Regions from separate parts of the Blastococcus saxobsidens DD2 genome, predicted to be linked through region 3. Evidence: riboswitches for the same ligand, from Rfam matches in the RefSeq annotation. Region 3 holds a riboswitch; each other region holds the start of a gene.
The links. A riboswitch is a leader RNA that binds a small molecule or an ion and turns the genes downstream of it on or off. The one in region 3 is predicted to bind cyclic di-AMP.

Region 1 (2,254 bases), 770 kb from region 3:
CGAGCGTTCACCCGGCCGATCCTAGGCGGCGTCGGACCGGGCGCCGGGACGACGAGGGCCGGTGACCTCCGGAGAGGGCGCCGGCGCTCGCTGCGATGCTCCCGCGACTGTCAGCCGACGATGCGGCGGGCGCTGTTGAAGCTGCCCATCGCTGTCACGCTCGCCACCTTGACCGGCTGGCCGGAGGTCGAGGCGTGCACCATCTGCCCGTTGCCGATGTACATGGCGACGTGGCTGACCGGGCTGTAGAAGAAGAGCAGGTCGCCCGGCTGCAGTTCACTACGGGAGACCGGAACACCCATCTGCGACTGCATCCGGCTGGAGTGCGGCAGCATCACCCCGGCCGCGGCGTAGGCGTAGGACGTCAGCCCGGAGCAGTCGAAGGCGTTCGGACCACCGGCGCCCCACACGTACGGGTCGCCGGCCTGCGCGAGAGCGGTGTCGACGGCCACCTGCGCCGCGGAGCTGGGGGCGGTCACGCCGCTGGGCGCCGGGAGGCTCTCACCTCCGTGCGCGCGGGCCACCTCCTCCTGCTGCTGGGCGGTGAGTGCGTCGTACTGCCGCTGGTAGTCGGCGATCCTGCGCTCGAGTTCCTGCCGCGTGACGGTGATCTCGTCCACGACGCCCTGCGCCGCGGCGGTGGCGGCGGCCGCCGCCTCCCGCGACTCGTCGGCCACCTCGGCCGCCTGCTCCACCTCGGTGAGCACCTCGTCGGTGTGCTCCGCGATCGCATCGAGGGTGCCCAGGGAGAAGATCAGCTCGTCGGTCGAGTCACTGGTCAGGAGGAGGTCGAGCGGGGACATGCCGCTGCCGGTGTAGGCACTGCGGGCCAGCTGGCGGATCTGCCCGTCGAGGGCCGCGAGCTGACCCTCCGCGGCGACGACGGCCGCGCCGGCGGTCGTCGCCGCGGCCTGGTGCCCGGCGAGGACGACCCGTGCATCGTTGAGCTGCTCGGAGACGACCTCGAGCTCGTGGCTGGCCTCGGCCACCCGGGCGGCCGCCTGGTCGGCGGTCCTGACCTCATCGGGGACGGCGGACGCCGTGGCCGGCAGCAGGGTCACGGTCACGGCAGCGACGGCGCTGACCAGGAGACCGGAGCGCAACGCCCCCGAGCGGGGACTCCGCGTGAAAGCCACCTCGCGTTCGGTGTGGCGCTGTTCGCGGACATGCCTCAGGGGTGCGTCTGGGGTCGCCACGTGCGGCGGCTCTCCGTTTCTTCCTCAGCTACCGCCGACCGAGTTAGCTGACGGGTTCGGGCTGGGAAGACTGGCCCTATCCCCCACGCACCGGCGAGCCGGCCGCGGGAGAACTCACCCCAGAACTGCGGTGGGTCCCCGGTACACCCCGGGCGCCGGGACTGCACGCCGCGCGGTGATTAGGCGGTGTTCGGTCGAGGCCACCCCTCGACGGGTGACGACCACCCGGCCGAACGGCGACGACCCTAACGACCTTGATGTGCCTGTGACAAACGGGAACGGTGAGAACGGGTGGGACGGCATCCCGCCCCGTACGGCGCGCCTACCTCGGGATACACCCGGACGGGTGTATCTGCGGCCGCTCCGACGGGCACGGGACGATCAGCCCGTGCGCCGTCCGGATCCCTCGCCGCCGTGGCCGTCGGCGCCGTCGCGGTGACGCAGCGGGGGCACCAGGCCCCCCTCGGCCAGCGCGCGGACAGCCCGGCGCTCCACGTCGTCGAACTCCACCACCACGCCGGGCGGCGGGAGCACGACGTCCTCGGCGGTGACCGGTGCAGGACCACCGGTGCGCCCGGTCATCGGCACCACGACCGGATCGACCCCCTGCCATCCCGGCGGGGCCCCGAGCAGGACGGTGACCACGCAGTCGGCGCAGCCGGTCCCCCGGGCGGTGCAGGTGTCGCAGTCGATGAGCATCGCTTCTTCTCCTCCGTGAGTCGTTCCGCACGCTAGGAGGAGGCACCGACAATTCCGCCGCGGCCGCCGGCACCCGGGCCGCTCTCAGCTGCCCGCGTACTCCCAGTGCCAGGGCTCCTCGCGGCCGGTGCCGGGATCAGCCCACGTGGGGTGCAGGAATCTGAACCGGCGTTCGCCACCATCCAGGCGTACTGGGGGGTGCCGAACGCCTGGATGCCGCCGCAGAGATCCACCGCCAGCCCCCAGCCGTGGTTGCTCGTTCCGGGCACCGCCGCGAGCGCCGGCTTCTGCCCGTACAACCGCACCTGGCCGGCGTAGGTCCGGTAGGAGTCGGTGATGCAGATCGGAGCGCCGAGAGC
Region 2 (2,254 bases), 880 kb from region 3:
CATCGGTGCCGAGGGGGTCTGCCCGCCCGCATCCGCCGACTCGGACGGCGACGGCATCATCACCACCGCCGATGGTCAGCCGTTCTACGGGATGATCGGCTCCTCGCTGACCACCGAGGGCGACACCAGTGCCGACAGCGGCCTGGCCGTCGACCGCTTCCCGACCCCCGAGGATGACAGCTACACCTACGAGCGCACGTTCACGATCGACCAGGCCACGCAGGAGTCGTTCGCGGCCGGTACCGCGGTGCTGGTCGTGCACGGTATCGACGTGAACGGCAATGGCACGTACGACGCCGAGGCCGGTCAGAGCTCGCTCGACCCGTCGCTGCCGCTGGAGGCCACCGCCCCGGCCGCCTGTGGTGCCTTCACCGCCTCCCAGATGGGTCAGATGCCCACCGGTGGCGCCGAGACCGGCGCGGGCAGCACCGCCGGCATCGAGCACGAGGCCGCGATGGGTATCGGCGCGGTCGCCGTCGCCGGTGCGGCTGCCGCCGGTGCGGTTGCGTACCGCCGTCGCCAGGCCGCCGACCAGGCCTGATCGCACACCCGGTCCGCGCCGGGCGGGCATCGCCTGCCCGGCGCGGACCGGCCCCGGCTCGATCGACGGCCCGTGACCCCGGCCGCCGATCGGGCCTTCGGGTGTCAGCGCCCCCGCTCACGGGAAGCGGGGCGCTGCGCTCACGACCGGTCACGCGGCGTGCTTCTTCGCGGAGGGTCTCGGAAAAGGTCGGGTACGACCTACTGGTCTTCGGCCCCGTCTGCCTAGCCTTCGCACGTCCGCCGATCGGTGGACCCGGATGGCCGCCCGCCGAACCTGCCCACGGCCACCGGAGGCGTCGAGACGACGGGCAGGCGCGGGGGACCCACCGATCAGTGGCCCTCCGGGCCTCGGGGTGAAGCCGCAGCATGCGGCCGGGCAACTCTCGCCCGAACCCGACAGCTAACTCCGCAGGCGGCGAGAGGCTCACCACCCATGCTCAATCGCTACCGCACCCTGGGCCGACACCGTCGTCCCACCCGGAATCGCGCCGTGACGGCCGTGGCCTACCCGGCCGTGGTCCTCGCAGCAGCATCGGCCGTCACCCTGGGGTCCATCGCTCCGGCGGCGGCACACACCGGGGAGCACACGGTCCGTTCCGGCGACACCCTCAGCAAGCTCGCGGCCGGCCACGGCACCTCGTGGCGCAGCGTGTACGCCGACAACCGCGGCGCGATCGGCGCCAACCCGAACGCCCTGCGCGTCGGGCAGGTGCTCAGCATCGGCGGGTCCGGCGCGGCGCCGTCCGCCGCCAGGTCGGCACCGAGCGCCTCGGGCACGTACGTCGTCCGCTCCGGCGACACGCTGGCCAGGATCGCCGCCCGCCACGGCACCACCTGGCAGCAGCTGCACGCCCTCAACCGGCAGGTCATCGGGGGCAACCCGAACGTCCTGCGCGTCGGTCAGCGTCTCGTCCTCAGCGGTGCAGCAGCCCCGGCTGCCGCGCCGAGCGCGGCTCCTCCTCGTGCCACCCGATCGGGCCGGGCCGTCCCGGCCCCGGCTGCGTCGCCCGCACCGGCTGCGGCTTCGCGTTCCTACGGTGCCTGGGATTCGCACGTCCGACCGGCCGTCCAGGAGGTCGCCGAGCGGTTCGGCGTCTCGAGGATCCTCACGCGCCCCGGCCACACCCCGACCCAGGGCCGGGCGGCCGACTTCATGGTGTACACCGACCGCGCCAAGGGTGACGCCGTGGCCCAGTACGTGATCGACAACGCGGCCCGGCTCGGCGTCGAGTCCGTGATCTGGCGGCAGCGGATCGCCGGTCCGTGGACTGGTTGGACGTGGCAGGCCATGGCCGACCGTGGATCCCCGACGGCCAACCACATGGACCACCCGCACGTGGCGTTCCGGTAACCGACCACGGGGCCGCAGGGTTCCAGGACCGACGAGAAGCGCCCCTGCCCGGGATCGGGCGGGGGCGCTCCTCGTCGTACGGGCCGTATCCGCCGACTGGCGCATCCACGGTCGGACGTCGCCGCGGCGATCAGGCGGCGACCGCGGTGACGAACGTGCAGATCCCCTCGCCGGAGTCGGCCCGGTGGCGCACCCCGATCAGCCACAGCAGCGCGATCTCGATCCGGTGGACCAGCCGGCGCGGCCCCTCGAACCAGGTGCTGCCGCCGGTCGTGACCGTCACCTGCTCGAACCCGGCCAGCCGGACGTGCTCGGTGAGCATCCAGTCGGGAAGGATCGTGATGTGGCCGGGCTGGTGGT
Region 3 (2,254 bases):
CCGCCCCGTACGCCCAGCCGATCAGGCGGTCAGGCCATGGAGTTGGCCGGCTTCCGCGCCCCGGTCCGCTCCTCGCTCGTTCCTCGCTGCGATGCTCCCGGGGCTGTCAGCCGGCCATCCGCCGGGCGCTGGCGAAGCTGCCCATCGAGTCGATCGGGGCCACCTTCACCGGGACGCCGGACGTCGAGGCGTGCACCATCTGCCCGTTGCCGATGTACATGCCCACGTGGCTGACCGGGCTGTAGAAGAACAGCAGGTCGCCGGGCTGGAGGGCCGAGCGGGACACCGGGGTGCCCATCTGCGACTGCATCCGGCTGGAGTGCGGCAGGCTGATCCCGGCCGCCGCGTAGGCGAACTGGGTCAGCCCCGAGCAGTCGAAGGCGTTCGGCCCGGCGGCCGCCCAGACGTACGGGTCGCCCACCTGGGCCAGCGCGGTGTCGACCGCCACGCCGGCGGCCGAGCTGCCACCGCCGGCCGGGGCCGGCACCGGTGCTGCCGGAGCGGGGGCGGGTGCTGCGGGAGCGGGGGCGGGTGCTGCGGGAGCGGGGGCGGGTGCCGCGGGAGCGGGGGCGGGTGCCGCGGCGACCGGGGCCGGCGCGGGTGCAGCGGCGCCGGGGGCCTCCTGGGCCCGCGGCTGCTGGACCCGCGGCTGCTGGGCTCGCGGCTCCTGGGCCGGTGCGGCCGCTGCGGCCTCCGCGGCCTCCGCGGCCTCCGCGGCCTCCGCGGCCTCCGCCGCCTCCGCCGCCTGCTGGATCGCGTGCCGCTCGGCGGCCGCCCGGGAGGCCCGCTGCTCCTCGGCGCTGAGCCGGGCGTACTGGGCCTGGTACACGGCGATCTGCTGGTCGAGCCGCGCGCGCTCGGCGGTCACGCGGTCGACCTGCTCCTGCGCCTCCGCCGCGGCCTGCTCGGCCGAGGCCTGGGCCTGGTCGGCGTCCTCACCGGCCGCCTCCGCCTCGCCCAGCACGCCGTTGTTGTGATCGGCGATCGTGCCCAGCATGCCGACCCGGTCCATCAGGTCGGTGGCCGACTCGCTGGTCAGCATGGCCTCCAGCGTGCCGAGCCCGCTCCCGGTCCAGGCGCTGCGGGCGACCGTGCGGACCCGGTCCTGCGCCTCCGCGAGGTCGGCCTCGGCGGCGGCGAGCTCCGCCGCGGCGCGGTCGGCGGACTCCTGGGCCGCCTTCAGTCCTTCGCGGATCTCGTTGAACCGTTCGGTGAGGACCTCCAGGTCGTGCGCCTTGGCAGCGATGAGCTGCGCGGCTTCCTGGGAGGTGCTCGGCCGCTGCGGGTCGGCGGCGGCGGGGAACGGCGTCAGGCCGACGCCGCCGGCGGCCACGAGGGCCACGAGTGCCCGACGGCCGGGAATCCGACGGTGGGCAGGGTTGTGCGAACTCGCCATGTGCGGCGGGTCGTCCTTTCTTCCACGGCCGCCTACCGGGTGAGCTGACGGGTTCGGGCGGGAAGGCGCCCGGCGTCCGGTGGCCGCGCGGGCCGTCGGTCGCTTCACCCCAGTGGTGCGGTTGGGTCCCCGGTCCTGGTGCCGGCCGGTGCCGGCGGGTGGTTCGGCGGCGTCCGGGCGGCTGTCACCGGTTGAGCGACGGAGGGGGGCCGTCCGGACGGCCCCACGCTAGGGGTCGATCGCGCGGGTCACCAGGGGAAGCGGAGGACTTCACAGCGACCTTCGCCTCGGCGCGGTGGTGCGTGCACATTCCGTCACGGACACGCCGCGACGATCGTCGTCCGATGACCGGGCACGGCCTGGCGCGGCGCAGGTGGACCAGGGACCTATGACCATGTTGACGTCCTAATGCTCGTAGGAAGATGGCTGCCGTGAGCGTGGTTGCACCGCCGGACCGTCGCCGGCGGCGGCGGCAGGAGACGATCGAGCAGGTGCTCGACGTCGCCCTCGAGGTGATGGCCGAGCAGGGCGCCGCCGGGCTGACCCTGGGCGAGGTGGCTCGCCGCATGGGCATCCGGCCGCCGTCCCTCTACGGGTACTTCGACGGCAAGCACGCCCTGTACGACGCCCTCTTCGAGCGGGGGTGGCGGGCGCTGCTGGAGACGCTCCGGGCGGCCGGGGCGATCGACCAGACCGCGGACCCGCTCACCGGTCTGCGCAACGGCACCACCCTGCTGGTCCGCTGGGCGGTCGAGCACCCCGCCCAGTCGGCGCTGATGTTCTGGCGTCCGGTGCCCGGCTTCGCTCCGTCGGAGCGGGCGTACGCGCCGGCCGTCGAACTCGACGTGGAGTCCCGCG

Region 1: linked by a shared signal. The riboswitch ahead of BLASA_RS09530 (C40 family peptidase) and the one ahead of BLASA_RS26320 (NlpC/P60 family protein) in region 3 are both predicted to bind cyclic di-AMP.
Region 2: linked by a shared signal. The riboswitch ahead of BLASA_RS23415 (LysM peptidoglycan-binding domain-containing protein) and the one ahead of BLASA_RS26320 (NlpC/P60 family protein) in region 3 are both predicted to bind cyclic di-AMP.

What each region holds. Positions count from the first base shown of each region.
Region 1 covers NC_016943.1:2,018,980-2,021,233, reverse strand. The annotation lists gene BLASA_RS09535 (M48 family metallopeptidase) at 1-11, opposite strand, end outside; gene BLASA_RS09530 (C40 family peptidase) at 111-1,067, opposite strand; cyclic di-AMP (ydaO/yuaA leader) riboswitch at 1,213-1,392, opposite strand; gene BLASA_RS09525 (hypothetical protein) at 1,578-1,895, opposite strand; gene BLASA_RS25920 (M15 family metallopeptidase) at 1,928-2,254, opposite strand, start outside.
Region 2 covers NC_016943.1:1,913,847-1,916,100, forward strand. The annotation lists gene BLASA_RS08980 (hypothetical protein) at 1-541, shown strand, start outside; cyclic di-AMP (ydaO/yuaA leader) riboswitch at 828-970, shown strand; gene BLASA_RS23415 (LysM peptidoglycan-binding domain-containing protein) at 1,034-1,894, shown strand; gene BLASA_RS08995 (class I SAM-dependent methyltransferase) at 2,025-2,254, opposite strand, start outside.
Region 3 covers NC_016943.1:2,791,607-2,793,860, reverse strand. The annotation lists gene BLASA_RS26320 (NlpC/P60 family protein) at 107-1,396, opposite strand; cyclic di-AMP (ydaO/yuaA leader) riboswitch at 1,411-1,563, opposite strand; gene BLASA_RS13215 (TetR/AcrR family transcriptional regulator) at 1,828-2,254, shown strand, end outside.